DNA from 2 places in the Fictibacillus sp. 5RED26 genome. Region 1 is predicted to be linked to the other one. Evidence: a T-box and tRNA genes for the amino acid it is inferred to sense, from the RefSeq annotation. Region 1 holds a T-box; the other holds one or more tRNA genes.
The links. A T-box is a leader RNA that pairs with one kind of tRNA and senses whether it is charged. The one in region 1 lies ahead of pheS (phenylalanine--tRNA ligase subunit alpha), so its partner is inferred to be a tRNA-Phe.
Positions count from the first base shown of each region.

Region 2: it encodes a tRNA-Phe, which carries the amino acid that the T-box ahead of pheS (phenylalanine--tRNA ligase subunit alpha) is inferred to sense. The anticodon was not compared.

Region 1 is NZ_JACZDU010000004.1:115,716-132,067, forward strand. Features, by position in the region: gene IHV10_RS15450 (DUF350 domain-containing protein) at 1-30, opposite strand, end outside; gene IHV10_RS15455 (endonuclease MutS2) at 74-2,431, opposite strand; gene polX (DNA polymerase/3'-5' exonuclease PolX) at 2,457-4,178, opposite strand; gene IHV10_RS15465 (CvpA family protein) at 4,469-5,005, opposite strand; gene zapA (cell division protein ZapA) at 5,007-5,270, opposite strand; gene rnhC (ribonuclease HIII) at 5,427-6,371, shown strand; gene pheT (phenylalanine--tRNA ligase subunit beta) at 6,638-9,061, opposite strand; gene pheS (phenylalanine--tRNA ligase subunit alpha) at 9,080-10,114, opposite strand; T-box leader at 10,155-10,376, opposite strand; gene IHV10_RS15490 (TrmH family RNA methyltransferase) at 10,443-11,210, opposite strand; gene sspI (small acid-soluble spore protein SspI) at 11,316-11,522, shown strand; gene IHV10_RS15500 (dUTP diphosphatase) at 11,571-12,065, opposite strand; gene IHV10_RS15505 (TVP38/TMEM64 family protein) at 12,448-13,050, opposite strand; gene IHV10_RS15510 (cytochrome ubiquinol oxidase subunit I) at 13,199-14,539, shown strand; gene IHV10_RS15515 (cytochrome d ubiquinol oxidase subunit II) at 14,556-15,581, shown strand; gene IHV10_RS15520 (DUF1294 domain-containing protein) at 15,585-15,836, opposite strand; gene rplT (50S ribosomal protein L20) at 15,908-16,267, opposite strand; gene rpmI (50S ribosomal protein L35) at 16,306-16,352, opposite strand, start outside.
Region 2 is NZ_JACZDU010000007.1:53-16,404, forward strand. Features, by position in the region: partial or broken gene IHV10_RS18890 (penicillin-binding transpeptidase domain-containing protein) at 1-1,998, opposite strand, end outside; gene IHV10_RS18895 (MFS transporter) at 2,119-3,396, opposite strand; gene IHV10_RS18900 (hypothetical protein) at 3,629-3,889, shown strand; gene IHV10_RS18905 (superoxide dismutase) at 3,890-4,501, opposite strand; tRNA gene IHV10_RS18910 (tRNA-Phe) at 4,717-4,792, opposite strand; tRNA gene IHV10_RS18915 (tRNA-Ser) at 4,802-4,894, opposite strand; tRNA gene IHV10_RS18920 (tRNA-Ile) at 4,902-4,978, opposite strand; tRNA gene IHV10_RS18925 (tRNA-His) at 5,004-5,079, opposite strand; tRNA gene IHV10_RS18930 (tRNA-Met) at 5,102-5,178, opposite strand; tRNA gene IHV10_RS18935 (tRNA-Asn) at 5,183-5,257, opposite strand; gene IHV10_RS18940 (DUF456 domain-containing protein) at 5,411-5,893, opposite strand; gene IHV10_RS18945 (Na/Pi cotransporter family protein) at 5,966-7,570, opposite strand; gene IHV10_RS18950 (DUF1189 family protein) at 7,761-8,300, shown strand; gene IHV10_RS18955 (DUF1002 domain-containing protein) at 8,333-9,208, opposite strand; gene IHV10_RS18960 (LysM peptidoglycan-binding domain-containing protein) at 9,377-9,700, shown strand; gene ispG (flavodoxin-dependent (E)-4-hydroxy-3-methylbut-2-enyl-diphosphate synthase) at 9,802-10,914, shown strand; gene IHV10_RS18970 (DUF4190 domain-containing protein) at 11,352-11,729, opposite strand; gene IHV10_RS18975 (DUF1540 domain-containing protein) at 11,845-12,057, opposite strand; gene IHV10_RS18980 (Fur family transcriptional regulator) at 12,127-12,540, opposite strand; gene IHV10_RS18985 (metal ABC transporter permease) at 12,549-13,397, opposite strand; gene IHV10_RS18990 (metal ABC transporter ATP-binding protein) at 13,410-14,186, opposite strand; gene IHV10_RS18995 (HAD family hydrolase) at 14,309-14,962, opposite strand; gene IHV10_RS19000 (metal ABC transporter substrate-binding protein) at 15,065-15,985, opposite strand; gene IHV10_RS19005 (metal ABC transporter permease) at 15,999-16,352, opposite strand, start outside.

The sequences.
Region 1 (16,352 bases):
TCTAATAAAAGCGTTACTCATAAAATCCATTCAACAATACCCCTTTGTAAACGGCTTGGTTTAATTCACTATACTATTTCAATACAGCGACTGTTACTCCGCCTCCGCCTTCACCAGCTGCACCCATACGAGTGGATTTAACATTACGATGCGTTTTCAACAGCTCTTGAACACCTTTTCTAAGTGCACCTGTCCCTTTACCATGTATGATATATACTTGGTTAAAACCAGCTAGAAGTGCTTCATCTAGATATCGATCCACCTCTAGCATCGCATCTTCATACCTTTTTCCTCTTAGGTCAAGTTCAGGACGAGAAGAATCAGAGTTTCCAGATACTTTTACGAATGAACGCGGTTCAGGTTTCGGTTTACTTTGTTTTACCCACTCTAAATCTTTTTCAGATACATTCATCTTTAGAATTCCAATCTGAACTTGGTATTCGTTGTTGCTTACTTTTTCAACAATATGTCCTTTTTGACCTACAGTAAGTACTCTTACCTCGTCACCTGGAACATACTCTTCCTTTGTAGATACTGCTTTTTGCTTCTTGTTTTTTGCTTTTGATTTCGGAACAGCTTCTTCTAATCTCTTTTTTGCTTCGATCAGTTTATGTTCTTTAATCTGTCCTCCAGATTTTTGAAGTTCACGAATCTCATGGATGATCTCTTCTGCCGTTTCACGTGCTTTTTCAATTGCTTGTTCCGCTTCCTGCTTCGCTTTTTCATACAATCGATCTTTTTCATTCTGAAACAGTTCGAGTTCTCTTTCTAGATCACCCTTAATAGACTCTGCTTCTTTTCTTTGGTTCTCTGCTTCTTCCATCTCTTTTTCTGCGTTTTTACGATTATCTTCTAGAGACTTTATCATATTATCAATCTTGTTCTCATCTTCACTGATCTGAGAACGAGCTGAATCAATGATATCTTGACGGAGTCCGAGTCTTTTAGAGATCTCAAACGCATTGCTTCGGCCTGGCACTCCCACTAATAATCGATATGTAGGTCTTAACGTCTGCACATCAAATTCTACAGATGCGTTCATAACACCAGGTCGGTTGTATGCATATGCTTTTAACTCACTATAATGGGTTGTAGCTACGACACGTGCTCCCCGCGCAAAAACGAAGTCTAGAATCGAAATAGCAAGGGCAGCCCCTTCTTGAGGATCAGTTCCTGCTCCTAGTTCATCAAAGAGAACGAGTGATTCGAAATCGATCTTGTTTAAGATGTCTACGATGTTAACCATATGTGAAGAGAATGTACTCAATGATTGTTCAATAGACTGTTCATCACCAATGTCAGCATAGATATTCTTAAAGACAGCCATTTCTGATTCTTCTCCAGCAGGTATCTGCAGGCCACATTGTGCCATAAGAGTAAGCAGTCCGATCGTTTTTAGGGTAACTGTTTTACCACCTGTATTCGGACCTGTTATAACGAGTGATTGATACTCACCACCTAACATCACACTCGTTGGAACAACCGTTTCTTGATCGAGCAGAGGATGCCTGCCGCTATTCAGTGATATAAATCCTTTGTCATTCATAATCGGACGCGTACATTTTAGCTCATTGGCAAACCTAGCTTTTGCTAGAATAAAATCCATCTCTGCTAAAATATCTACGTTCAACAGAATATCATCAGCATGTTCTGCTACTCCAGCAGTTAGTTCTCTTAATATCTTCTCGATCTCACGAGCCTCTTTCGCTTTAGCTTCTTTCACTTGATTGTTAACTGTCATAACAGATTGAGGTTCAATGAACAAAGTTGCTCCACTCGCTGATTGATCATGGACCATTCCGCCAAAATTACCTCTGTACTCTTGTTTAACAGGAATAACGAATCGGTCGTTACGAATCGTGATAATCGAGTCAGACAACATTTTTTGATAACTGGATGATCTAACGATTGATTCCAGTTTTTCTCTTACGCGTGTTTCATACGTACGCAACTGCTGACGAATCGCACGAAGTTCAGGGCTAGCGCTATCCATCATATGTCCGTTGTCATCGATACAGCTTTTAATTTCTTGTTCTAGCTCATGAAGAGGAATGATGTTTTCTGCTGCATTCTTAAGAATACGCAGTTCAATTCCATCCTCAACCAAGCCTTCGATAAACCGCTTAAAGCGTCTACCACCATAAAGAGTTGAAGCGATGTCCATTAAATCTTCTTCGTTTAGGAGACTGCCAATCTTTGATCGCTTAACATTTGATGAAACATCAAAGATCCCGCCGAATGGAACTTGTCCTTTTAATCGGAGAACTTTTACCCCTTCATCTGTAGCATCTTGAGCTTCGTTTACTTCTTCAAGAGCTGTAAACGGCATTAAAGAATCTATTTTATTTAGTCCAAGTGAGCAGCTTGCATGCTTTTTTAGACGGTCTATCACTTTTCTTAGTTCTAAAACACGTAGCATTTTTTCTTGCATATATTCTTCCCCCTGATCATAGGATCTAGAGCTTTCTACGGTTTAAATAGGTTTTGAGTTCTTTTAAAGTCATTGTGTTTAACACATTGCTTTTTTGAATGTAACCTTTTCGGGCAACCGCTGCTCCAATCTCCATATGTTTCATCGTGTCTTTATAATGTGCATCTGTATTAATCGCTATCTTAACCCCAAGATCCTGAGCTTTCCTTAACCAGTGTGGAGCAAGATCAAGACGATTCGGATTCGCATTCAACTCAACAGCGGTACCTGTTTCATAAGCAAGCTGCAGCAGTGTTTCAACATCCACGTCATAACCTTCTCTGCGTCCGATCAAACGCCCTGTTGGGTGGGCGATCAGATCAACTTTCTTATGTGTTAACGCTGTCTTTAAACGATCCATGATTTTGCTTTGATCTTGAGAAAACGCAGAATGGATGCTTGCAATAACAAAATCCATTTCCTCTAACAATTCATCATTATAATCAAGTGTACCATCTGGGAGAATATCCATCTCGATTCCAGCGAGTATCTTAAAATCTGTATACTTTTTATTTAACTTATTAATCTCTTGCCGTTGCATACGTACTCTCTCTGGAGTTAGACCGTTCGCTACTCTTAAATATTGAGAATGATCCGTAATCGCCATATATTCATAGCCTTTACTTCGTGCTTCTTCAGCCATTTCTTCGATCGAGAACGCCCCATCGCTCCAAGTAGAATGCAGATGAAGATCGCCTTTTATATCAGATAACTGAATAAGGTCATGACCATCCTTAAATAACTCTATTTCTTCACCAGTCTCTCTCGCTTCAGGCGGAATCCAACTTAACGAGAAATGAGCATAGAAATCCTGTTCCGTTTCAAACGTAAGAATTTCACCTGTCTCTACATTTTCTACACCATATTCACTGATCTTTTCGCCTCTTGCTTTTGCGAGCTGACGCATTTTAACGTTATGCTCCATCGAGCCTGTAAAATGATGCAGTGTAGTAGCAAACTGAGAGGGTTGGACAATACGAAAATCTACGGATACAGAAAGCTTTTCATCTAGTACGAGGGAAACCTTCGTATCTCCGCTCGCAATCACATCGATAACCCCATCAAGTTTCAATAGTTGCTCTTTTACTTCATTCGGATGTTCACTTGAAATAATAAAATCCAAGTCTTTGATCGTTTCACGGTATCGTCTTAGACTTCCTGCTCTAGAGTATTTCTCAATACTTTTCATTCTTTTTAACTGAGATTCTATTTTCTCTGCGATTGGCAGCATATAGGCAATAGGAAGCCTCTCTGGTCTTTTCCCAAGATCTTTTAAGGATGCTAAGATCTTCTCTTCCGTTTTAGCGCCGAACCCTGCCAATTCTCTTACTTTACCATTTTCACATGCATCTTTTAGAGATTCAATATTCGTTACACCTAACTCGGAATAAAGTTTAGCGATTTTCTTACCTCCGAGATTTGGAACTTGCAGCAGTGTAATCAATTCAGACGGAACTTTTTCCTGTAGTTCACCTAAAAGATCCGACTCACCCTTATCAATCATTTCAATAATTACAGCAGCTGTACCTTTGCCTATTCCTTTTAGTTTTGAGACATCCCCGATCTCTTCCATCGTTCGCTCATCACTCTCAAGAGCGTTCGCTGCTTTACGATATGCAGAAACTTTAAACGAGTTCTCTCCTAAGATCTCAAGGTACAAAGCAATCTGTTCAAGTGCACGTACTACCTCTTTTTTATTTACCATAATGAGCTCACCTCTATTTCATTGTCATGCTAGTATGATAATGGCTTTAATAATTTGTGTTATTATCCCTATAGCACTTTACACTCTTGCTTCATCGACCAAAGTTGATTGTAGCGTAAGGTTGCTGACTCCTGCGGGACAGGCGGGCAGGTGAGACACTTATACGGGAAGCGTACGAATGTGGCTCACCGCCTGCCCCGCGGAAAGCATGCAACCTGAAGCGGAAAACAACAACTTTCAAGAACAACTGAGTATAAACTGCAAAGAAAAAAACTTCTCCGCTTTGGGAGAAGTTATGCCATATGTTTCATCCACATTTCCTTTAAGGACTCAGAAAATACGGGGGTGTTTTTGACCATTCCCTGTGCGATCCATGAATTTTCATAATGAGCTTGAAATGCCTCAATTGGAACTAATGTTGCGATATACAATAAAATAAACACGATCAAATAGACTTCTACAAAACCTAATAAACCACCGAGCCATCTGTTGAACGTGTGAAGGATCGGTAAGTTTGCAAGAAAATCGAGCATAGACCCTAAAATCTGTAGGATAATCTTGGTTGCGAAGAACAGAATCGCAAAGGCTATTGCATTATAATAAGCTTGTTCAAGTGATATGCTGTTCATTAAAAAGGAAACAGAACTATCATTTGAAGAAGGGTATGGAATCCACAACTCTAGCTTTGGCGCAAGTTCATCATAATAAAGATAAGCAACGATATACGCTGCTATGAATCCGATCAAATGAACAAGCTGCATGATGAAGCCTCTTTTTAAACCGATTAAAAATCCACCTGCTAATACGATAATTAAAATTAAATCCAACATACTAACTTTCCTCTTTTCCAATTCGCTGTTGCAATTTTTTCAGCTCTTCTTTAATCTTTAAATATTCGTTCATTGTATTTACTGCTGTAAGTACAGCTAGTTGTTTCGTGTCGAGAAACCGGTTATGAGATTGAATCTCTCTCATTTTCAAGTCTACTTTATCAGCTACTAAATGAATGTGGCTGGAGGATTCGGTCCCTGCAATTACATATCGTTGTCCATAGATTTCGACCGTCGTACGGTTTTTCTTTTTCTCTTCCGCCACAAAATAACCTCCTTAACATACAAAGGATCATTCATTTAATGAATACTCTAATCTTTATCTTATCAAATATCGTTCATAGTTGAAAATATTTCTGTTCTATTGTAGCGTTTTTTTGATATATTTGGAAATCTCTTCATTTTTAGGAGGATCACTATTATGTCTCACGTTGTTAAAAAAATGACAAATGCAGAAATACTTAAGATGAAAAAAGAACTCACTTCCGTTCTATCACCTAAAACGCCACCCGGAGCTGTTTTTTCTGCAAAACTCTCCGATTGCACAGTTACAGCTTACCAATCAGGCAAAGTCCTGTTCCAAGGAAAGGGAGCAGAAGCTGCTTCTCAAAAATATTCGGGTGAAGTTGCTATTCCAAAAGAGAAAACCAAAACAGTTAAACCGCCTCATCAGTATGCCCCACCACAGAACGCTGCAGAATTGTCGATGATCGGAAGTGACGAAGTTGGAACAGGAGATTATTTTGGTCCGATGACTGTCGCTGCGGCTTATGTTTCTCGGGAAAATCTAGAACTTGTAAAAGAACTCGGGGTGAAAGATTCTAAGCACTTAAATGACAAACAGATCATTCAGATTGCAAAGGAACTGATTCATACCGTTCCATACTCACTTCTCGTACTGAATAATGAAAAGTATAACGAACTTCAGCAAAAAGGTATGACTCAAGGTAAGATTAAGGCTATCCTTCATAACCGAGCTCTGCAAAATGTAAAAGCAAAAATTGAAGGTGAAGAGATCGAAGGTATATTAGTCGATCAGTTTTGTGAACCTGGTGTTTACTTTAACTACTTAACAAGAGAGAAGAATCTCTTAAAAGAAGGTCTTTATTTTGCCACAAAAGGCGAATCGATTCATCTTTCTGTTGCTGCTGCTTCAATCTTGGCCAGATATAGCTTTTTAAAGGAAATGGATAAGTTAGGGCACCGATTTAATACCGTTATTCCAAAAGGGGCAGGTCCTCACGTGGATGTGAAGGCGGCTGAGCTGGTAGAAAAATATGGAGAGACTGTATTTGATACCGCAACAAAGAAGCATTTTGCAAATACTCAAAAAGCGCTAAATTTATTACGTAAAAAGAAGATTTAAGGAGCGGAGAGGATGAATTCATAAGGAATCATCCTCTTTTTCGCAGAACGAGCATCCGCTATTGGTTACTAAAAAGTTATAATCACATAAAAAATGCGGTTCATCACATAAAAAATGAAGTCCATCACATAAAAATGATCCCTTTTCACATAAAAGTGTCCAGTTCGCATTGACACCATTTTCAAGAACAGCAAAATATGCAAAAACAGCCTAATAATAAAGACAAAAAAACTGGCCATCTCTCGATGAACCAGCTTTTTCAACAATTATTTTCTTAGCTGAGCGCCGAAGCGTTCTTCTAAGCTCTTTAATACGCGGTTATGCGCCGTTACTACTTCTTCATCTGTTAACGTTCGTTCTGGATCAAAATATTTCAGTGAGAATGCAAGTGATTTCTTGCCTTCTTCCATCTTTTCTCCTTCATACAGATCAAAAAGATTCACTTCTTTTAACAGCTCTCCACCTGCAGCTTGAATCACAGTTGTCAAGTCTCCTGCTGGAAGTTGTTGATCTACAACAAGAGCGATATCTCGTGTAATAGATGGATAACGCGGCAATGTTTGATAAACCATCTGATCTGTTTCTTTGTCTAAAAGACTTGTTGCGTTCAACTCGAACACGTACGTATCTTTTACATCCAACTCTTTTTGAAGAGCTGGGTGAAGTTGACCTACAAACCCTACAGAAATACCATCGAGTTTCACGATCGCCGTTCTTCCTGGATGCATGTTTTCTATTTCTCCAGCTTCATACGTGATTCGTTCAGATAGGTTCAATTCACCCATGAGACCTTCTAGAATTCCTTTTAACACATAAAAATCAACAGTCTTTCTCTCTCCTTGCCATAGATGCTCGTTAAATACACCTGTAACAGCGCCTGAAACGAATACATACTCTTCTGGAAGATCCGTCAATACCTCTTGGCGATTGATGAAGACAGATCCCATCTCATAAATAGCGAGATCTTCCATCGAGCGATTTCTGTTGTATTGAAGCACTTCAAGAAGCTGTGGCAATAAGCTCATTCTTAACGTACTGCGTTCTTCACTCATCGGATGTGCAACAGAGATCGGATATACCTTCTCATCACTAAACGAAAAATGAGTAGACTTTGCCGGAGTAGTCAATGCGTAAGTTACAGCTTGATATAGTCCAGCTCCTTCTAGATACGTTCTGATATTACGGCGTTGTGCCTGATTCTTCGTTAGTCCACCAGGACGCGCTTCTGATAAAAGATACGTAGTTGGGATGCGATCATATCCGTAGATACGTCCTACTTCCTCAATTAAGTCCGCTTCAATCGTTATGTCTGGTCTTCGTGAAGGAACGTTTACTTCGAACTGTCCGTCCGACTCTTTATATGCAAAACCTAAACGATTAAAGATCGATGCTGTCTGTTCTGATGTGATCTCTGTCCCTAAAAGATTATTCATTCTAGAAACATCCATCTTCACGCTGTAAGAGTTGACTTCACGCTTACCTGCTTCAACGATTCCTTCAGCAACTTGACCACCAGCAAGATCTGCCATAAGGCTAGCCGCTCTCATTGCTGCAGCGTATACTCGGTTACGATCGATGCCTTTTTCATATCTCGAACTTGCTTCACTGCGTAAACCAAGGTCTTTAGAAGCTGCTCTTACACGACCTGAAGTGAAATAAGCTGCTTCTAAAAGTACGTTTGTTGTGTCAGATTGAACTTCACTCGTAGCCCCGCCCATAACACCTGCTACTGCAATTGGATCTTTACCATTTGTGATTACTAGATGAGATTCTTTAAGCTTACGATCTTGATCGTCAAGCGTTTGAATGTGTTCACCTTCTGCTGCACGACGGATCACAATCTCTTTTGAACCTAATCGGTTATAGTCAAATGCGTGTAGTGGCTGACCATACTCAAGAAGTACGTAGTTTGTGATATCAACAATGTTATTGATCGGACGAATGCCAGATGCCATCAGTCGATTCTGCATCCAAAGCGGAGAAGGACCAATTTTAACATCACGGATGATCATCGCTCCGTAATATGGATTGTCTTCAAGCGACTCGATATGAACAGAAATAAAATCCTCTGCTTTTTCTTCTGTCGTAGTGATCGATGTGTTTGGAAGTTTCACTTCTTGTTCTAAAATCGCAGCTACTTCATTCGCTACACCGATCACGTTCAGACAGTCAGCACGGTTTGGTGTCAGTCCAAGTTCCAACACATGGTCATTGAGATTTAAGTATTCTAAAGCATCGCTTCCTGGCTCTGCATCAGATGGCATCACAAAGATTCCTGTTGAATATTCTTTTGGTACTAATTTTGTATCTACACCTAACTCTGTAAGTGAACAAATCATTCCGTGAGATTCTTCACCGCGAAGTTTTGCTTTTTTTATTTTAAAGTTACCCGGAAGCACGGCACCAGGTACAGCAACAGCAACCTTTTGCCCTTGAGCTACGTTTGGTGCACCGCAAACGATCTGTGAGACTTCTCCTTGACCCACATCTACTTTACAAACTCTCAGCTTGTCAGCGTTAGGGTGCTGGATGCATTCTTCAACATATCCAACAACTACTCCACTGATTCCTTTATTTAGTGACTCGACCATCTCAACTTCAATACCGCTTTTTGTTATCTTATCTGCGAGTTCAGACGGTGAGATTTCTACGTTTACATATTCTTTTAGCCAGTTATAAGAGATTAGCATATAATTCCCCTCCTCAAGTTATGCATTTTTGAATTGTTTTAAAAACCGGATATCGTTCGCATAGAAATGACGAATATCATCAATTCCATATTTGAGCATCGCGATACGCTCAGGTCCCATACCAAATGCAAAACCTGTGTATTTCTTTGAATCGAACCCTGCCATCTCAAGCACGTTCGGATGAACCATTCCTGCTCCTAATATCTCAATCCAACCTGTTTGTTTACAGATCGAACAGCCTTTTCCACTGCACTTAAAGCAAGAGATATCCATTTCGACAGATGGTTCTGTAAAAGGGAAGAAACTTGGACGAAGACGAATTTTACGATCTTCACCAAACATTTTTTTAGCGAACGTTTCAAGCACACCTTTTAAGTCACTTAAACGAACATTTTGGTCAACAACTAGCCCTTCGATCTGCATGAACTGATGCGAGTGTGTAGCATCATCATTATCTCTTCTGTAAACCTTACCAGGAGAAATGATTTTCACAGGGCCTTCTCCTTCATGTTTTTCCATCGTACGTGCTTGAACAGGTGAAGTTTGTGTACGAAGAAGGATATCTTCTGTAATAAAGAAAGAGTCCTGCATATCACGCGCAGGGTGTCCTTTTGGCAAGTTTAACGCTTCAAAATTGTAATAATCTGTTTCTACTTCAGGACCTTCAGCGATTGTAAAGCCCATGCTCAAGAAAAGATCTTCAATCTCCGTAACAACAGCTGTTAAAGGATGGGGATTTCCTTTCTTTACAGGTCTTCCTGGTAATGAAACATCAATCGTTTCTTTTGAAAGCTTTTCAGCAATTGCTGCATTTTCAAGCTCTGCCTGTTTTTTATCTAATTCCTGCTGGATGCTGTCACGAACTTCGTTAGCATAAGCACCAACAACAGGTCTTTCTTCAGCAGACAATTTCCCCATCCCTTTTAATACTTCAGTAATGGGTCCTTTCTTTCCTAAATAAGCTACCTTAACAGCTTGCAGATCTTTTAGATCCTGGGCTTCTTTGATCTGGCCGATCGCTTCTACTTTTAGAGCTTCTAAACGGTCTTTCACCGTGCAACCCCTCCTTAAAAATATAAAAACTCCTCATCCAATAAGGGACGAGGAGTTCGCGGTACCACCCAATTTAACAATGAAAAATACACTGTTCACTTCATTTTAATAACGGCTCTTCACCGGTCAGCCCTACTTAACGTTTCAGGTGACAACTCAGGAGTGAATTCAATAACACCTACCAAAGAAATGCTCACAGTCCAGGACATTTCCTCCCTTTTTGGCGGAATCATTATCTACTTTTCTCCATCTTCGTTTTTGACACTATTCCATTCATCTTTTTCATTATATATGAAAAAATTCTATAATTGCAACGCTATGTCACAAATTACGTGCGATTTCGCTGCAATTCATACAAAAGGATACCTGTTGCTACAGAAACGTTCAGAGACTCAGCACTGCCGAAGATCGGGATCTTCACATTCAATGTTGATTCCTGCTGAAGGATCTCCTGCACACCTGCGCCTTCATTGCCCATGATTAAGGCAAAGCCATCCACTTCATCCATTTCTCGCATATCTACAGCGTTTTGAAGGGAAGTAGATAATACCGGTAGATCATGTTCCTTACATTGCTCAATTATCTCCAGAAGGTTTGCTTTCACGGTTGGTAGATGAAACAACGATCCTTGTGTTGATCGAACGGTTTTACCATTATAAAGATCCGCTGTACCTTCACCTAAGAATACACCATCGAGGCCCGCGCTATCAGCTGTTCGAATAATCGTACCAAGATTTCCAGGGTCTTGAACACCGTCGATTAAAAGGTAGCGTCCTCCGTTTTTAATGAGTTCTTCAGATTGATCCATCATTTCACAAACGGCAATGATCCCTTGAGGTTTTTCCGTTTCAGAAAGCTGTTTCATTAATTTCGCCGGAACAGACCATAGGCTGAATTTTTCCTTTAACCACGTCTCGTTGATTTCAAAATTTTCTTCAACGATCACATGTTGAAGTTTTGCACCAGACGCGATTGCTTCTTCTATTAGATGTGGACCTTCAAGTAAAAAGGTCCCGGATTTTTCACGTTCTTTTTTGGTATGAAGTTTTTTCCATTGCTTCAAGGAAGCGTTGGATTCTGATTCAATGTGCTTCATTTTCAAGTGTTCTCCTTTAAATCATAAATATTTTACTTTTTTCTCATAAAACATGCTCAAATCGTACACAATAAAAAAAGAAAAAATTAATAGAGGTGCATATCCATGAATCTAGACTTAAGAAAAGCTGTATTGCATAATGTCACTGGCAATAATAAAGAGCAGTTACAAGATACGATCGTAGATGCTATCGAGAGTGGAGAAGAAAAAATGCTTCCTGGTCTTGGTGTTCTTTTTGAAGTAATCTGGAAAAATTCAGATCAGCAAAAGAAGGAAGAAATTTTAAACACCCTTTCAGACGGCTTGAAGTAAAACCCGGATTCCCGGGTTTTTTATTTTTGTTAAATGTTAATTATTTTATTAATAGCCAGTATCTTGACGTTCATGATTTACTCTATTCTTTGCAAAGTAAGCTTCTTCGATCTCTTCAAAAGAAAAGCCGAGCTTCACACCGAGCCCTAAAAATGTGTCAAAAAACGATTGGAATTCTTCGTTTAATAAAGATTTAGACCCCGATTGATATAGAGTTAAAAATAAAGTATTGATATCTATCTTGTCCATTTTCTCGCCAAGATCAACCTCAGTGGTTATCTCTACCTCTTTAAAGCCCAAATCTAATCCTATTGATAAGACAAAATGTAGTCCGTCTACATATTCTTCTAAAATTACTTCTTTTTCAGAAGCAGGACGTTTACTCCAATATTTAAAGCATCTTGTTTCATTCGCTAGTTCACCTAGCTCAACAAGAAATGCTAATCTTCTTTGTTCAAATAATGATGAGTTATCAAGTTTATGTTCTTTTACTATGCGCATATTTAATTCGTTCTGCATCGAAAAGAGTTCTTTAATTTTCATGGTCCATCCCTGCCTTTCATACCTAAGCTATTATAACGTTAACTAGCCCTACATTCGAGGATGAATTTTTAGTTGTTCTTAATACAAAGGATTCCATATTGAGAAAGGCCTGTTAAGATTGGTGCTTTGATTTTATTAAATAACTTCATTTGCAAGTTGGTTGGAGCGGAAGGTGAGTGCCAACTACTTGAGATACTTCTTGTAAGGCATGCGACGAGGAAAATTTTCTACTAAGCATTAACGTGTAGGCGCAGGAGCAAGAAAACTCTTAAGAGTACAAATGTGGCTCACCGTTCGCCCCGAAGCGAGCAACATGGAGTGGAAATCAACCACTCAAAGAGCTCCATCTTATGCAAAAAAATTTCTGAAAAAAAAGCACACCTTATGCAGGCATGCGTTGTTTTTGCTGATCTTCTCTCTCTTCCTCAAAGAACTCACTCCATTTAATCACCCATTCTTTTCTTCTCAATAAATAAAACAATACAGATAACGCGACAATGATAGCTGCAGAAGTAACGAGCGAGAGAGAAAGTAATACCGATCCGAACGAAGAATAAAAAATGGCGATCGGAACGTTTGATATGATACTAGCTTTTGTATACTCTTTGAAATTTGACGAGATCTCGATCAAGCATAGACTCAACAGATGAAAATGCATAAAGGGTATCATTTTTAAAATAGCAATCTGACCTACCGAGAACGGCATTCGTTTACCAATCCACTTTTTCTGCAGTTTTTTTACTTTTTTCATAAGCTTCGGCATACTTTTCATTCCCCAGTAAAAAAGAACACTCGAGAGCGTGATCCCTATGACTGAATAGAATGTACCGGCAACTGCACCAAACAAGATTCCTCCTGTAAGACAGATCAGCCCTACCGGTAGAAAGAAGAACTGTCGAAACGCTTGAAGAAGAATGAACAATAAAGGGGCAAAGATTCCACTGAACTTGAGCACCTCGATGAACACACTACTATTGTCTAACACGCACTCATCCCCCCTTTAAGTCAGCATATGACAGAAGACGAGCTCTATATGACAGAATGTTCGTATGCATAAACCATACTTCTTTTTGACACCTTAAAGATAGATTGTTTGCTTACATAGTTCTTAGTTTTTTTAGGAGGAGTCCATCATGGATACAGTTGTACTCGCGAGAGCATTCTTTGGAACATCGCTAGGTTTTCATATTATTTTTGCAACCCTTGGTGTTGGTCTTCCTTTGATGATCGTCATCGCAGAAATTATACATCAAGTTAAAGGTGACAACGATTACGCTATTATGGCTAAGCGTTGGACAAAGGCGTTTGCCGTTTTATTGGGTGTTGCCATTCCATCAGGAACGATTGTCGGTGTTCAATTATCATTGCTCTGGCCTGGATTTATGGAAATTGTAGGAAAGGTTATTTCCCTTCCCTTTCAGATCGAGATCTTCGCTTTCTTCTTAGAAGCCTTATTCATGTCTATTTACGTATATGCGGCTGACAGGTTACCGAGATATTTCCGTTTGATCTCAGTATTCTTTGTTGCACTTGGAGCTGTTGCGTCAGCCATCTTAATTTCAGCCGTTAATACGTGGATGAATACACCGGATGGATTTAAGATCAAACCAGATGGGACGATCTATGATGTCTCCCCTTGGGATGCTTTCTTCAATCCTAGCTTTCTATCCTCTTCCTTTCATGTTGCCATAACCGCTTATATGACCGGCGCTTTTGCCGTTGCTTCTGTAGCAGCATTTAAACTTTTAAAGAAGCGACCTGAACGTGAACGAGCTTATCACTTGAAAGGGTTGTTCATGTCTCTTACCGTCGCTCTTTTGATGAGCTTTGTCTCTGCGGTTTCTGGGCATCATTCCGCCCAAATTTTGCATCAGCATTCTCCTGAAAAACTAGCTGCTGCAGAAGGTCTGTTTGAGACTCAAAGATATGCACCACTCGCAATAGGTGGTTATACAGATCCTAAGACTGAGGAAGTGAAGTACGGGATCGAGATACCTTGGGCTCTAAGCTGGCTTGCTGCTGGCAAGTTTGATACAGAAGTGAAAGGACTGTACGAATTTCCTCGGGAAACATGGCCACCTTTTTATGTACACACGCTCTTTAACTTAATGGTCGGGATCGGAACACTTTTATTAGGTCTTGCAGCAGTGGCTTTAACCTACTGGTGGTTCTTCGTAAAAAGAAGAGGAAAACCTTTTCCAAAGTGGCTGTTATGGTCTCTTGTTTTATCCGGACCACTTTCTATGCTCGGCATTGAGTTCGGGTGGGTTTTCAGCTGTAGCGGAAGACAACCATGGACCATCTATCGCGTTCAGACGACAGCGGAAGCTGCGACTAAGAATGAAGACCTTGGCGTGCTCTTCCTGTTATTTTTAGGCCTATATGCGCTACTAAGCGTGTTAACCGTTTTAATTTTAACAGCTTATTTCAAACGAAACCCTGTTTCAAAAGATATGGAAAAACTTCAGAGTTAGAAAGGAGGAATGAAGGATGAGCGAAGAAGTTTTAGCGATTCTGATGATGTGGACCTTTATCTTTATCTATAGCATTTTCGGTTCAATCGATTTTGGTGCTGGATTCTGGGCGATGATTTACAACAACCATAAGACGATGGCTGGAAGAATAGCGAATCGTTTCTTGTCTCCCACTTGGGAAATCACAAACACGTTCTTAGTTCTTTTAGTGGTTGCGTTCGTTGGTTTCTTTCCAAAGGGCGCGTACACTCTCGGAACGGTCATGCTCGTTCCAGTTTCTTTGATTCTCTTTTTACTCGCTATCCGAAGTGCATTTATGGTGTTCTCGTATTCCGTTCAAGGATATCGCAGAACGATGTTTATCATCTCGGGTATCTCTGGCCTGCTTATTCCATCCTTGCTAATAGCCGTTCTTCCTATTTCACAAGGGGGATTCATCGCTGTTGATGGTGATACTCAGAGCCTACTTCTATCAAAACTTCTCACAAGTCCAACCCTCTATTTGTATGTGCTTTTCGGGCTTACATCTGAGTTGTATCTTTCTTCGTTGTTTTTAGCAGATTACGCAAGAGTCTCGAAAAAAGAAGATGCCTATAGATTATATCGGAGCAATGCGATTCTGTTAGGACCACTTACGCTACTCGCCGCTCTGTTCACTTTGTTATTTATAACACCAGAATCTCGATGGCTCATCGATAATTTAATGGATCACAAGATCTGGTTTATTCTTTCTTTGATCGCCTTTCTTATTGCATACGCTTCTCTTTGGTGGCCAAAACAAAACCGCCCAGGAATTGGACGGCCGCGTCTTACACTATTAGCAACTGTTTTACAATACGGTCTTGCAAGTGTGGGTTATGGATTAGCTCATCTGCCTTATATCGTATATCCTGATTTAACCATCTATGAGGCATTTACCGCACCAGAAACGTTTTATTCCTTAATGATTATGTATATCGTTGGTCTTGCCATCTTAGCACCAGGTTTCTATATTTTCTGGAGATTGTTCTTAAAAGACAAACGATACCTGCAACAGGAATAGTTTCTATATGAACCAGCCTGCTAAAACCGTTATAAACATACTTAAAAGAGGCAGCCCGTAACGAAATGAAGGATGTTTAGTCTTATGACGTAACTTCTTCATAGCAAGCCACATACCGGGTGCTCCACCAATAATAGCAATCAGCCAAAGTCTCGCTTCAGGGGTGCGCCATTCGCCTTTTTTGGCAGATAATTTGTCTCTTTTCATAACATAATAGGCGGCTACGTTTAAAATGATTAAATATATGATTAACACCTTGTTGTTTCCCTTCAGAATGAAAAAAGATCATCTCCATCAAATGAGGAAATGATCTTTTCTTTTTTTACTTAAGCTTTTAGGCTGTCTTTTGCTTTTGAAGCTAATTCAGCGAAAGCTTTTTCGTCTGTGATAGCAATTTCAGAAAGCATCTTACGGTTGATGTCGATACCCGCAAGTTTAAGACCGTGCATTAAACGGCTGTAAGAAAGACCGTTTGTACGAGCAGCAGCGTTGATACGAGTGATCCAAAGCTTACGGAAATCACGCTTCTTTTGACGACGGTCACGGTAAGCGTACATAAGTGATTTGAATACTTGTTGTTGTGCTACTTTAAATAATTTATGTTTGGAACCGAAATAGCCTTTAGCTAGTTTAAGAACTTTCTTACGACGACGACGTGTTACATAGCCACCTTTTACTCTTGGCATATTAAAAACCTCCTATTTTTAAATCGATTGATGAACGATTAACGTTTTTTGTAAGTTAACAATGTGCGGATACGCTTGTAGTCAC
Region 2 (16,352 bases), on a different contig from region 1:
TTCTTTTTTCATAGCGAAGTAAGCATCCAGAGCACCTTCAGCTATTTCACTATTCGTATTTCCTTCTTTAATATCGGGAACGACAACAGCAAATGCTACTTCTGGATTTTCATAAGGGGCATAACCGATTAACGTTTTGTTAACGATTCCGGTAGCTTTATCGATCTCAGCGGTTCCTGTTTTTCCTGCTGGGTTATAATCTTTGTTCTTAAACTTCCAAGCTGCGGTACCGTTATTGCCATGCATCACTTCATAAAATCCTTTTTGTACAACCTTAATCTGACTCGGTGACATCTCAATCTTGTTTAACACATTAGGCTCAAAACGGTACTGAAGTTTTCCAAGTTTATTGGGATCAACGGATGGCTCTCTCACCTCTTTCAGGAGGTGCGGTTGCATCCTTAACCCGCCGTTCGCAATGGTTGAAACATATTGAGCCATCTGCATCGGTGTGTACGTATCAAACTGTCCGATAGAGAAGAACATGGCTTGGGAGAGTTCACGGCTCATGCCTGTATTATACCCGGTCGCTTCAGATGGAAGGTCAATTCCAGTTGGGACACCAAGTCCGAACTGGCTATATGAGTTCCTTAAGATTTCAAACGCTTCTTGAACTTTGTTTTCATTAAATCGCTTGTTTGAATAATCGTAACCTGCAAGTTTCATGGCAATATGCCACATGTATACGTTAGATGAGCGCTCTAAAGCTTCTACAGCATCAACCGGTCCCATACTTTCATGTGATTTTAAAGAACGTCCATCTCCAAATGTAAGTGGTGCATCATTTATTACGGTATTTGGTGAAACGACACCTTGTTGTAAACCTGTAAGTACGGTAGCTCCTTTAACGGTCGAGCCCATCGCATAAGAATGATATACGTTACCAAAGGGAATGTCTTTAAACTTTCCTGTCTTTCGGTCATATTCTTTTGCGGCCATTGAAAGGATCGCACCCGTATTCGGATCCATCATTACTACATAGGCACTGTCTAATTTACTATTATCGTATGCGTTTTTACCTCGGATCGCGTCTTTTAATTTATCTTCAATGACTTTCTCGACTTCTTGTTGAAGACTCATGTCTACTGTTAATACAAGATCGCTACCTCTTGCTCCCTCTTCCTCAACGGGATCTCCTACTGGGTTTCCTTTTTTATCGGTTACGTATTTAATCTTCGTTTTCGTACCGCGGAGCAATGATTCGTATTGTTCTTCAAGAAAACTCGTTCCGACCATATCATTACGATCGTTTCCTCGAGAAGTATAATAGTCCATTCTCGATTTAGGAATTTGCTTTACTTGGCCAAATATATCACGGAATGAATTATTAAATGGATAAGAACGTTCAGCATCCGGCTTAATATCCACACCTTCTAACTCAGGTAAGTGTTCACTGACGGTCGCAATCTCTTTTTCGGTCGCACCAATCTTTATACGCTGTGGAGATAGTGTATAGCCTCGGTCCATCTCACTTTTTATAGCCAGCACTTCAAGTTCTTTTTCAGAAAATGAGTTGATATCCTCTTCTGTTACTTTTTCTAGCATAAGATCGTATAGCTCTTCCGGAGGTGTATCTTTCTTTTCCTCTTTCGAGATTCTTGATTCAACTTGCTTTTCGTTCAAAAAAATAAAATAGTCTTTTTTGTCTCGCTCCGTCAACTCTTCTGTTCCTTTTTCGATGAGATCTGCAAGCTTCTGTGCCAACTTATGTCTTTCATCAACATCTGCTTCTTGTGTTCTCGTATATGTAATAGAGAAAACTGGTTCATTATCAACAACTACGCGGTAATTAGCATCAAGCATCTTTCCACGCGGAGCATCCAATTTCGTTGTAACATTTTCTGTTAAATAGGCTGTACGCTGATATTCCTCTCCTTTAACAATCTGTACATAGCCAAGACGGAGAACTAGAACAGAAAAGAGAAAAAAGACAGAGATAAATAAGGCATTGATACGAATCGGAACATGATTTTTTTTCTTTTTATCTTTTGTTTTCATAATATTGTAAATCTCCCTTTAAAACAGCACAGACACCTTAAAAAAGGTGTCTAATGTGAACCGGTAATTATATCTACATAATAATAGTATCCTTACCAAGGTAATTATGTCAAAAGATAATCATTGTTTATTTGTGTTGTTACCATCTTGTTGAGTCTCAGCGATCTCAATCGTTTTTGAAGAGTTAAATGTGGGGAACGAAACTTTTCTTAAACAAAAATAAATCATAAAGTGTCCAGCACCTAGAATAGGAAGTAATAATGGAATGCCTTTTTCTTCAGATAGAAGGTGTACTACGATGATAAACGTAAGAATAGAAACGATTCTTCCTGCATTCAGATACATCTCACGAACAACGATATATTCAATCCTTTTTTCGTGTATACCACGGCATTTCCCAATAATATCATAAGTTAATGACACATAAGGCACTAACAACAAAGGATAAGCGATCGATACTGATACTCCATATATAATGAGAAGTGTAAATGAAATAGGAAGTAGCAGCATGAATGGGGATACGAATAAGAGCAGCCCTCCTCCAAATATCGCCTTCATACGATTTTTGGGATTCAAGTAATGGGATACACAATAATATCCGATAAACGAAACAAAAGATTGGATGAAACCATACGTTCCAAGAGCAAATTCACTTTTAGAAGCCGTGTACACCCAAATGACGATTAAGAAAATAAAAGTACCTTCCCGAAATCCTTGAAAAAAGTGTGCTCTTAATAGTTGCAACCAAGCTTTATCGTGCTTACGTTCTTGCAAAACTTTTCTGATACCGTACAGACCGTCTGCTGTTCTCCTCTTTAAAAAAAAACTGATGACAACTGCTATCAAAAATAAAACCATCGAAATACTGAATATGGTTTCATACCCCAGATGTTTGTCCATCCTAGTAATGATATAACCTGCACTCAGTGGTCCGATCATTCCTGATATTGAATTTAGAACACCTAAATATCCATTAAAAAAGTCTCGAGTCTCGGGTTCTGTAACCTCAAGAGTCAGAACATTAAACGCGAGCCAGTAAAATCCCAACCCGAATCCTAACATGGCTCCTAATAAAATGATGTAGTTACTTGCCATCGAACCCATCAAAAGGACTCCTATATAAAACAAAGCAAGGATGAAAACTCCAATCCTTAATACGATGACGCGATCGATCTTTTTCGCAAACCAACCAGCAAAATAGAACGCTATTGGCTGCATTACAACAATAGAAAGGTTATAACAGGCAATATCGGTGATCTTTCCCGATTGTTTCCACAGAAATATGTTAACAAATGTATTAGATAGAGCCGTACTTAACGTAAACAATCCACCTACAAATAACAGTAAAAACAAATCCCTAGGGTATTGGTCGGTATCCATGATTTTTTTGATTCTCATGTTTTCGCCCCCTTACATTTCGTCGTTAGTGTCTTTCAAGACGATAGGAGCTATTCACTTTTAAAGAAATTGGATTTTATTGCAAAGTTGTTTTCATATACTTTGGTGCTCATTAAAAGTAGTTGATCTCCACTCTCAGTTGACTATAGGTCGCATAGTAAGTGAAAAAGAAACATTCAAAAGCAACAAATTTTTTAAACAACAAGTTTTTGCAAAGAAGGAGTGAACGAATTTGTTTGAGTATTGGATATATGATCTTGTTGATGAACAACTCTTGATTCAAACCTTACAGAGTTCTAAGGATAAAAATACAGATCAGCGTCTACTTTGGTACTTTCAATCCAAAAATGTATTTGTAGTTCAGTCCACTGTACCCTTTGGTGATGGCAACTTCACCCTAGATGAATTACTAGTATCATTATCTGATCATTATGAAATTCACGATAAAGGCATAATAAAAAGCCACTGGCATGCCAGTGGCTTAGTTACTTAATTATTTTGCTTCGTTGTAACGCTTTTCAACTTCATCCCAGTTTACAACGTTCCAGAACGCTGAAATGTAATCAGGACGCTTGTTTTGATATTTTAAATAATAAGCGTGCTCCCACACATCAAGTCCAAGGATAGGTGTCTTCCCGTCCATAACAGGAGTATCTTGGTTTGGAGTGCTTGTTACTTCAAGCTCTCCATTGTTTACTACTAGCCAAGCCCAACCAGAACCGAATCTTGTCTTCCCAGCGTTTGCAAACTCTTCTTTAAATGCATCAAGACTTCCAAATTTGTTGTTGATCTTGTCAGCAAGTTCGCCTGAAGGTGTGTTCGCTCCACCTGGTGCGATTACTTCCCAGAATAAGCTGTGGTTCGCGTGTCCACCGCCATTGTTTCTAACAGCGTTTTGAATGCTTTGCGGAAGAGCATCTAAATTAGTTAAAAGATCCTCTAAGCTTTTGTTCTCGAATTCAGCTTGTCCTTCAAGAGCAGCGTTTAAGTTATCAACGTATGTTTTGTGGTGGCGACCGTGGTGGATCTCCATTGTTTCTTTGTCAATATGCGGTTCAAGTGCACTTGTTTCATAAGGTAATGCAGGCAGTTCAAATTTAGCCATGTTCATTTCCTCCTCATAATATGTAAAATTTTTTATGTTCATTTTCAAGAGTTACTTGAAAAGTGAAACCAGTTAATCAACTTTCTTGTTTAGAAAGTATTCAACATGTTTACCTTATCAAATTTAGAATGAACTTTCAATTCTTAAACACTGTACCCTTTTTAAACATAAAAAAACCTTACGACACGCTTATCGTAAGGTTGATGTTATATGTATGGTGGCTCGAGACGGAATCGAACCGCCGACACGAGGATTTTCAGTCCTCTGCTCTACCGACTGAGCTATCGAGCCAATATGTAATGGAGGAGGTAGAGGGATTCGAACCCCCGCGGGTCGTTAAACCCCTGTCGGTTTTCAAGACCGATCCCTTCAGCCGGACTTGGGTATACCTCCTCGATTATGGTGGACCCTGTAGGACTCGAACCTACGACCAATCGGTTATGAGCCGACCGCTCTGACCAACTGAGCTAAGGGTCCATTGGAAAAACTTATGTAAATATTATGGGGCGGACGAGGGGAATCGAACCCCCGAATGTCGGAACCACAATCCGATGCGTTAACCACTTCGCCACGACCGCCATCGTGAGTAAAGAAACATTTTGGTAGCGGCGGAGGGAGTCGAACCCACGACCTCACGGGTATGAACCGTACGCTCTAGCCAGCTGAGCTACACCGCCAAAATGGCTCCACAGGTAGGACTCGAACCTACGACCGATCGGTTAACAGCCGATAGCTCTACCACTGAGCTACTGTGGAATAACGTCTTAACGTTTGTTAAGGACAAGAACTACTATAGCACGATGTTTCATTTAAAGTCAATAACATTTTTAAAATTCATCTAAACGAACACTTGTGCTTTTTCAGAACAAAAATAATATAGCATGGTGGTACATAATTAGCAAGAGCGTATTATAAGACTTGGAAATAAAAATAACCAATCATAATGGCTTGCGTAAGCACTTTTATAAGTGTGGTACCGACAAAGGCAAGAACAGTCCCTATCCCTATTGATACAGCGGCTTTAAGTCCTTTCTTTTGAAAAAGAAGCTCTGCTAATACTGCGCCTATAAAGGGCCCGATCAAGATCCCTGCGACCGGTATAACAAATGGTCCTGCGATCAAACCGATCGTACTTCCCCATAGAGCTGCCTTTGACCCGCCTTTTTTCTTCACTGCGTATGCATTTCCTACATAGTCAATGACAAATAAACTGATAAACAATAACACTTGAACAATGATGAAGAATGGTGTGAAAGGTTCGAACGAAAACGCAAATCCATAGATGATAAAGCCTGCCGCAAGAAATAATACACCCGGTAAGATGGGATAGATTAACGCTACAAAGCTAATGGCAAAAGCTAGACCGATGATGATCCAATATAAAATATCCATATGTACTTCTCCTTTATATTCTAAAAACACTAACTAAAAAACCAAGAGGCTAAAAAGCCTCTTGGTTTCATTTTACTTCTCTAATACTGCTTCTGCAATGTTAACAGCATGGTCGCCTATTCTTTCAAGGTTGCTGATGATATCAACGAAGACGATACCAGCATTTCCATCACACTGGCCTTCATTCATACGCATTATGTGTTGCTTACGAAGTGTACGCTCCATCTTATCGATTTTGTCTTCTAAGCTTAAGACTTCCTTAGCAAGTTCAACATTACCTTCTTCAAGTGCCTTAACCGCTTTATCAACAGTAGAAACTGTTAACGTAAACATTTCATCAAGGTCCTTTTTGGCCGTATCTGTTAAACGTACATTGTTTCGTAATTGATAGTCCACAAGCTCAATAATATTCTCCATATGATCTCCGATACGCTCTATATCACGAGAAGTATCTAATAGCATCGAGTGTTCGTTCGATTCTTGTGGAGTTAATGGATGAGCAGACAATTTGACCAAGTATGCCGTGATTTGGCGATCTAAGTTGTTAATCGCTTCTTCATATTGCAAGGCTAGGTCTGCATTCTTCTTATCTTTTTCGTTCAAATATGTGATCGCTTCTTTTAATCCGTTCTGTGAATAGTTAGCCATTCGAATGATCTCTTGTTTCGCTTGTCTAATCGCTAATGATGGCGCTGTTTCTAAGACGATTTCATCGAGATGTTTTGCTTTGTATTCAATGAGAACATCTTCGCCTTTTATTAACTTTGTAACGATGTAAGCTAATGCTCCAATAAACCAGAATTGGATAAGAACATTCGTCACATTAAATGTTCCATGCGCAAAAGCTATCTGCATAGCAGGCTCTAAATCTAACTTTGTTGATAGAAATTCAATATAGTGTCTGAATGGAACAAGTAAGATTAAGAAGATCAATGTTCCAAGTAAGTTAAAGATAACATGTGTCAGAGCAGCACGTCTTGCTGCAACAGTCGTACCGATCGCCGCAAGTATAGCTGTGATCGTTGTTCCGACATTATCACCGAACAACACAGGCAGTGCAGCTTTAAGATCAATCATATCTTGAGAGTAAAGTTCTTGTAAAATCCCGATTGTTGCACTTGATGATTGTACGATTACCGTAAATAACGTCCCAATTACTACACCAAGGATCGGATTATCACTCATAGAAACAGTTAAATCTTGAAATGATTGAAGACTGCGTAGTGGCTTCATACCATCTCCCATTAGTTCAAGACCTAGGAATAGTGCTCCAAAACCGAATGTGATCTGTCCAAAATAATTGTATTTAGGATTCTTAAAGAAGAATATTAAGATCGAACCAACTGCAATGATTGGCAGTGCGTACTCTCCTACATCGATACCGATGATAAATGATGTAATCGTAGTACCGATATTGGCACCCATGATGACACCAATAGCCTGGCGTAATGTTAAGAAACCAGCATTCACTAGTCCTACAGTAAGAACAGTCGTACCCGAACTACTTTGAATTAATACTGTTACGAATATCCCCGCTAAAACTCCCATAAAAGGATTTGTTGTTAATTTATCAAGTATTTCTCGTAATCGGTCTCCTGCAGAGTTTTGAAGGCCATCTCCCATGTACTTAATACCAAATAAGAAGATCCCCAGTCCTCCGATAAATTGAAATAACATTTCTTGATAATTCAATGTTTACAGCTCCTTATTAACTATCTTTTATCAACCTACGCCATTATCTCTATTTGTATTGTTTGTGTAAATAAAAATAGAGCATTTGTAACATTACCTTTACAATTGAAGCATATTGTCGAAAGTTCTTGGTTCATGTAAACTAATTATGCTAACAATTAAAGGAGCTTCTCACATGAAATTACATATTCGCTTTGTTAAAAGTTTGTGGTCATTAAAATCTATCGCAAACTTCCGTTTCTTAGGGGTCGGCAGTACCATCATGTATGTTTTATTGTTGACACTGTTATGTATGATACCTGTTTTTAGCTTATTTTTAGTGAGTCTTATGTCTAAAAATAATCCTTTGAACAATTTTGAGAGTTATGGTTTGAATCCTGATCAAATGCAGAATTTCGCATCAACATTGGATGGCGTTTTCCCAATCATTGTAGCTGTCATATATATAGTGATGTATGTTCTCTTTTCAGGAATCTTATTTTCTGGCGCTTCTATACTAGCTGCTTTCATTCTTCCTGTTGCAAAGCTCCTCAAGAGAAGACAGTCATACAGACATCTTTGGGTACTATCTTGTTACTCCATCACCATTCCATCGGTATTACTAACGGTCCTTTTCTTTGTAAACGTACATATCCCCTATTCATTTTTGTGGTTTTGGGTGTTAGCTTTTCTCATTTGTGTTCTCTCTATAACAAAGATTCCGAGAAAAAAATAAAAAAGCGGCTTTCCGCCGCTTTTTTTTAAGTTCTATTTAAACAGTGATCTGATCGCATCAATGATAGCCATAAAGAAATCAATTATCTTTTGGAAGAAAGACTGCGTTTCCTCATCTTTTAAGAAATCCCCTAGATTATTACTGATGTCCTTTAAGCCATTTTGAACTTGATCCCAATCTATATTTAGATCTTTCATCTTATTGAACAACGCAAGCAACCCGTTTAGTTCTTCTTGTGTCAGTTCAATCCCCATGTCTTTCGCGACTTTTTCAATCAAAGCACGCAGATCTTCTTCTGATTGTACCGGATTTTTGGCAATTTCTTCTTTGACACGTGTCATCAGCTCAGTGGCTTCTTTCGTTCCAATTCTCTCACCAAGTTCTGCAGTCTTTACCATCTCTTCATTCGCAACTTGTTTTTGAGCTTCTGGAATCTCAATCTGCGCTGTAGACTCGTACGCTTTTATGATACCTGTTAAAGCAGCTGTTCCTGAAACTTTAAATGGTGCTGTTACATAGATCTCCGCATCTGTCACACCTGCAGTGGTTAAAGCGTTCATATACATTTCTTCTGTTACCCAATTGATATTATTTGTCTTGACCGACAACCCTTGGTCTTTATCACCAATTGTAATCTTTGTCGACGAGATCGCTTTTGATCCAATTTGCGCTTTTGAAATATAGTTACCTAAGTATTGATGCTCTTCTTCGTTTGTAACAACCACAGATTCTACATCAGCAGGAACGTCCATTTCTTTTAAAAGTTCGTTTTTTTGTTCTTCTGTTAAGTTCTCACCTAACGTAACGATAATGTCGCCAGGTACAGCATCAGCATACATTGTTAATGGAGCAATAAATAGCGCTGCAGTCATTATAGATAGCAGTGCAAGGATTTTCGCTTTTTTCATTACTTTCACCTCTCCAATCGGTACAACTACAAAGATACGCAGAAATTAAATTTTTCTGTCCTTCCGCCTTTCCATTTTACACCATGCTCAAGAAAGAAGTCACTTTAAACTTGTCATAAAGAAAATGGACAAGCATATAGTAACATATGCGAAAGGAGAGGGATTTTTATGAAACGATTCATAAGGGTTTGTGTAATCATGCTTGTTTTATATGTGGTAGCTTATGATTTAAAAATCGGGACACTCCCTCAGTCTAGTCCTGCCAACGCAGAAATACATACAGAAAAGAAACAAGATAAGAACAAACAAACTTTCAAAACGTATGAAGTAACACCTGGAGATACGTTAATTTCTGTTGTAGAGAAACTTAATTCTAATAAAAATTATTCCATTGTATCCATGATCAAAGATTTCAAATCATTAAACCCTGGAGTCAATCCAGAGAGTATACAATTAGGTAAATCCTACAAATTCCCTTTATATTCTAAGTGAGTGAGATAACATTACTTGTCAAAACAAAATGTTCCCTGCTAAAATGAACTGATGATAGGACAGAATAATACTGTCAATTTGAAAAAAGGAGCGATTCACCGATGAGTGAAATCACCCACCGTTCTAAAACAAGACCTGTAAAAGTAGGAAACTTAACAATAGGTGGTACTGATCAGGTTATTGTACAAAGTATGACAACAACAAAGACACATGATGTTGAGGCTACAGTAGCTGAAATTTTACGTTTGGAAGAAGCGGGCTGCCAAGTGGTACGTGTTGCATGTCCTGATATGCGAGCGGCAGAAGCAATCGCAGACATAAAGAAGAGAATTAATATTCCACTAGTTGTAGACATTCATTTTGATTATAAGCTTGCGCTGAAAGCCATCGAAGGTGGAGCAGACAAGATTAGAATCAATCCTGGTAATATCGGTCGTCGCGAAAAGGTTGAAGCTGTAGTAAAAGCTGCAAAAGCTAAAGGAATTCCGATTCGAATCGGCGTTAACGCGGGCTCACTTGAGAAGAAATATCTTGAGAAGTACGGTTATCCTACTGCCGATGGTATGGTCGAGAGTGCTCTGCACCACATTAAAATTCTAGAAGATCTTGATTTTCATGATATTATCGTTTCCATGAAAGCATCTGATGTTAACCTGGCTATCGAAGCTTATGAAAAAGCTGCAAAAGCCTTTGATTATCCTTTACACCTTGGGATCACAGAATCAGGTACACTTTTTGCGGGTACTGTAAAAAGTGCTGCAGGACTAGGTGCGATCCTTCATAAAGGAATTGGTAACACAGTTCGTATCTCGCTAAGCGCAGACCCTGTTGAAGAAGTTAAGGTTGCACGCGAACTATTGAAATCTTTCGGCCTGCTTTCCGATGCTGCCACATTGATTTCTTGTCCGACTTGCGGCCGTATCGAGATCGATCTTATCTCAATCGCTAACGAAGTTGAGGAATATATCTCGAACGTACGTGCACCGATCAAAGTTGCTGTACTCGGTTGTGCTGTAAACGGACCTGGAGAGGCTCGTGAAGCGGATATCGGAATTGCTGGAGCTCGTGGTGAAGGATTGTTATTCCGCCACGGAGAAATCATAAGGAAGATTCCAGAAGATCAGTTATTAGATGAACTTAAGAAAGAAGTCGACATTTTAGCAAAAGCACATGAAGAGAAGTTAAAAGCTGAAGCTGCAGCTCAGCAAGTATAAATTTTAAAAAGCTCCCATCTTTGGGAGCTTTTTTCTATTGCTATAATCGATCTTTGCTTTTTCAAAATACTGTTTTCGTATACATTGGTGTTTCCTGAAAGTAGTTGATTTCCGCTCCAGGTTGCACGCTTTCTATGGGGCGAACGGTGAGCCTCCTGTCTAGTTGCAGTGACTAGCCCGTCGAGGTCAAAAGTTAAACGGTCTTTGAAGAGCAAAGTACCCCTTCTAAGTCTATTTACCTTTTGCTTGTCGTGGCTAAACGATTCACTTAAAAGTGTAACGAACGAATGTGGCTCACCGCCTGCCCCGCGGAAAGCGAGCATCTGAAACGGAAATCAATTACTTCTTCAAGCTACAAAGCCTACTCAAACTTTTTTAAAACGCCTTATTCCATAAAAAAGAAGAAGCGGTTAGCTTCTCCTTTGCTCCTTTTTCCTTTAAAAGAATGGTGCAAAAAACAACGAAATGATAATTGATACGACTCCTATTCCGATCGCCCAATTACCAAGCGAATGTGCACCTTGTCTTCTGGCAATGAATCCGACTATAATACCCGCTGCCCCAAACAACACAGGAAGTATGAACAAAGATAAAACAGATAGGATGATTGCGATGATTCCAGTCGCTTTACCTCCAGCTCTTTCCCGTGAATCTTCGTGCTCATGTCTGTGATCGTCTCGATCTGAATAACGAGGTCTCTCGTTCTCAGGTAACGTCATATCACTTCTTACAGGAACCGGTACAGCCTCTGCAGCCATCTCTTCACGAAATGCTGCTTCGTTATTTATAGTACGTTCATCTCTTTCGTATGCCATGATGATTCCCCCTCTTATCGTGTTAAGGAGCGTTCTTATTATGGCTTTAAAGTAACATTTTCATAGATGTTAGTTTATGGGCATTGAAAAAGAGGCCCGCTTTTGGCCTCTTTGTTTAATGTTTTGCTTTAAACGTATGACAACATGTTTCAGCTGTATCGTGAGCAGCATCTTTATGAGCTGCATCACCATGGAGGCTACCGTCTGCACTCATGTCAATAGACATATTTGCATGCTTGTCGATCTCAACAAGAATGGCATCTGCTACACAATTGTTACCTTCCCCCCAATACGTACAATTTGATACATTACATTTTACTTCAGGCATAAAAAAACCTCCTTTCACCTTAGCTTGGCTAAATAAAAGGAGATACATACTTGAATACATATAAAAAGTTTAACTTTTGCATGTTTCACAATAACCATAGATCTCAAACTTATGACCCGTGACATCAAAACCGTTCAATTCACTGTCTAACACTTCCATCGGGCACGTATGAATAGACTTCGTACTTCCACATGTAAGGCAGATTAAGTGATGATGATGTTCATTATGTGAACACGTAAACCGAAACTTCTTCTCACCTTCCCACTCTGTTTCTTCAAGTAATTCTAATTCGACGAAGGTGGTTAAATTTCGATAGATCGTATCAAAGCTAAGCCCAGGGTACTTGTCCTTAAGTGCTTCTTGGACTTCCTTAGCTGTAAGATATCTCTTTTCACGAGCAAATAATGAAAGAAGATCTTTTCTTTTTTCCGTATACTTATAACCTTTCTTCTTTAAAAGCTCCATTGCTTGTTCAATCGTCATCGCAAATTTCACAAGTGACCCACCTTTCTGGAACCTGTAAATTTTTTATAAAAAATACTTAAGCACAAAATGACAACCAAGCATAAAACAATCGTTCCGCCTGATGCAAGGTCTAGGTAGTATGACAGAAACATGCCAGAGATTACTGATATCTCACCAAAAAGAACGGAGAGCCAAATCGCCTGTTTAAATCCTTTTGCGATCCGTATGCTTGCAGCAACGGGTAATGTCATAAGTGCTGATACTAATAGAATGCCTACGATCTTCATAGATGCAGCAATGACTAAAGCTGTTATCGCCATAAAAGCAACCAAGATCCAATTGCTTCGAATTCCAGATAGCTTTCCTTGCTCTTCATCGAAAGATAAGACAAATAATTCTTTGTACATAAAAAACACGAACAAAAGAACAACAACAAGAATAGCAAAAACCGTCCAAACATCTGATCGCTTAACTGCAATAATACTGCCGAAGAGGTAGTTGAACAGATCTGTGTTAAAACCATCTGCCATTGAGATAAAGATGACACTCAGACCGATTCCAGCTGACATGATAATAGGTATAGCAAGCTCCTCATAATGCTTGTACACTTTTCTAAGTTGTTCAATAAATATGGCTCCACCTACCGAGAAAGCCATCCCCATGTAGATGGGATTAGCGGCAGCAAAAAAGGAAGACCATTTTCCTAACAGCAAATTGGCAGCAATACCCGCTAAGGTGATGTGGGACAAAGCATCTGCGATTAACGCTTGCCGTCTTACCACAATAAAAACCCCTAATACAGGAGCAAGCAAACCAACCATAATTCCTGTTAAGAAGGCATTTTGTAAAAATTCATATTTTAAGAACGGTAACATGTGTTCCTCCCCTTACTCGTGACCATGATCATGGTGAAGCACATGAACATGATGACCATAAAAAGCAGACATATTTTCAGAAGAGCTTTCCTCAAACTCTTTTGTATTTCCATGAAAATGAATCTGTTTATTCAAACAAGCTACATCCGTAACATAATTCGTCATGACACCAACATCATGAGTTACTAAAACTAGAGTCATGTTATTCTCACGGTGCAGTTCTTTCAGCATCTTATAAAAAGAATCTGATGATTCAGTGTCGACTCCAACGGTAGGCTCATCTAATATCAATAGTTCAGGGTCACTGACTAAAGCTCGCGCGATAAAGATACGCTGTTGCTGTCCTCCAGATAACTCACCTATGTTCTGGTGGGCATACTGATCCATGTTCACTGATCTTAACGCTTCCCACACCTTGTTCTTATCTGAAGCTTTTAAGAATCTAAACAATCCTACTTTACCGAAAAGCCCCATCGATACAACTTCAAACGCTGTTGCCGGAAAAGCTGTATTGAAGCTATTCGCTTTTTGTGAAACATACCCTACTTTGTCCCAGTCATTAAACTTATTTACTTTTTCCCCAAATAGATAAACGTTTCCTTCTTGAGGCTTCTGAAGACCTAATATACATTTGATTAGTGTAGATTTACCTGAACCATTCGGACCTACTAGTCCAAGAAAAGATCCTTTTTTTATCTCCATCGTTACATGTTGGAGAACATTTTTATCGCCATAATGAAACGATAGATCATCTACACGAATGGCTATCGATTCTATATTGTTATTCATGAGTAACCTCCGTGAGAAATTGAAAAATAAGTAGTAATGAGTACGATTTAAACTGTCTCATAGTATACACGAAATATGTACAAAGTAAAACAACATGCTCTGTGAGCATGCTTATACACGTTTTATTCCATACCTTTTATGAGGTTCCTAACACTGTGCAATAAATCTTTTGGTCTGATGATTTGATCTGCTTCTTTTAGATACTTTTCATCAAGAGTCGTTTCAATAGCTAAGCAATATGCTCCTGCCCCTTTGGCAGATTGTATACCAAGTGGTGCGTTTTCGATAACTAGCCACTCTGATGGCTTGAATGAATATCGCTCCATAGCTAATAGATAAGGTTCAGGAGATGGTTTCCCTTCTTTTACATCATCTCCAGTAACAATTATATCAAAAGTCACAGGAAGTTTACTTAACACTTCAAAAACAAATTCTTTTCTACTCCCTGTAACGACAGCAATAGGAATCTGCTCCTTACTTAAGGCTTTAAGCGTAGATACAGTTTCTTCTATAAAATCATATTGAGCATGTTTCTTAAAGTAATCTCTTTTTTGTACATATATATCTTCAATCATCTCTTTGTTAACATCGACATTAGAATGTTCAAAAACATCTTTAATGGTATTTTTTCCTGGCATTCCTTCTCTTAAGTAAAAGACCAACTCTTCATGATCATAGCCATTTTCATTGAATGCATGACGCCACGCTTCAACATGGTGACGCATCGTGTCTACAATCACACCATCCATATCAAAACAGACTGCTTTTATATTCATACCTTTTTCCACCTTTATTGCAAACTTCACTCTATGTATTATAAAGCATTGTTTAATAAAAACAAAAAGAAGCTGAATCATTTTCAGCTTCTTCATAATGTTTTATTTTAATCCCTCAATAATGGTTTCTGTATTCCATTCCATCATTTTTTTGTACGTGTCTCCATCTTTACCAGGCTTACCTAGAGAATCGGTAAACACTTTTCCTTTAATAGGAATTCCTGTTTCTTTTGATACAGTTTCCATACTTCTTGCATCAACACTTGTTTCAACGAACAGAGCTGGAACGTTTCTTTCTTTTAGAAAATCGACCAAGCTCTTAATCTGCTGTGGTGAACCTTGATTTTCAGAATTAATCTCCCAAACATAAGCCGTTTCCATATTGTAGGCTTCTCCAAAATATTTGAATGCACCTTCACTCGTAGTAAGTACACGTTTCTCTTTAGGAATCTTGTTTAATTCTGAAATGGTTTTGTCATGAAGAGCTTTTAGTTCACCAATATATTTTTCAGCGTTACTTTGATAGTACTCTTTGTTTTCTGGATCTTCTTTCATCAATGCATCTCGAATGTTTTCAACATACTTGATTCCATTCTCAATATTCATCCATGCATGTGGATCATATTGTTTTTCAAGACCTTTAGATTCTAGATGAATCGCATCTACCCCTTCACTAACACGGTAAACTGGTGCATCTTTGCCATCTTTATCAGCTGTTTTCATTAGTTTATCAAACCAAGAATTTCCTTCTTCGAGATTAAGCCCATTGTAGAATACTGCATCTGCATCCGTTGTTTTTAAAACATCTTCTGGAAGCGGATCATACTCATGTGGATTCGAACCAATAGGTGCTAAGCTATGAACTTCTACCTTGTCTCCTCCTACATTCTTAACTAAGTCATAGATGATAGAATAAGTAGCTACGACTTTTACCTTTTCTGAATCATTTTCACCAGCACTGCATCCTGCTGCAGCCGCTAATAATGCCCCTGCTAAAAAGAGCTTTGTCATTCTTTTAAACATGCAATCATCCTCCCTATTTCTCCAACAGCTCTAGTCTGTTTTTTCTAGATTTGTGCGCTTTCCAAACGATTCCTTGTGATGGGGAAAAGAAGAACGCGAGTGCAAACAGAAAAGCTGAAACTAAAACGATCGTTGCGCCTGATGCCAGGTTATACGTAAAGCTGAAATATAAGCCAAACACCGAAGAAATAACACCTATTAATGCAGACAGATAAATCATTACAGATAATCGATTGGTTAAGAGATAAGCCGTTGCTGCTGGTGTTATCAGCATCGCAACTACTAAAACAATCCCTACCGTTTGCAAAGATGCAACCGTGACCATTGTTAATACTGCCATTAAACAATAATGAATCCATTTGTTTGG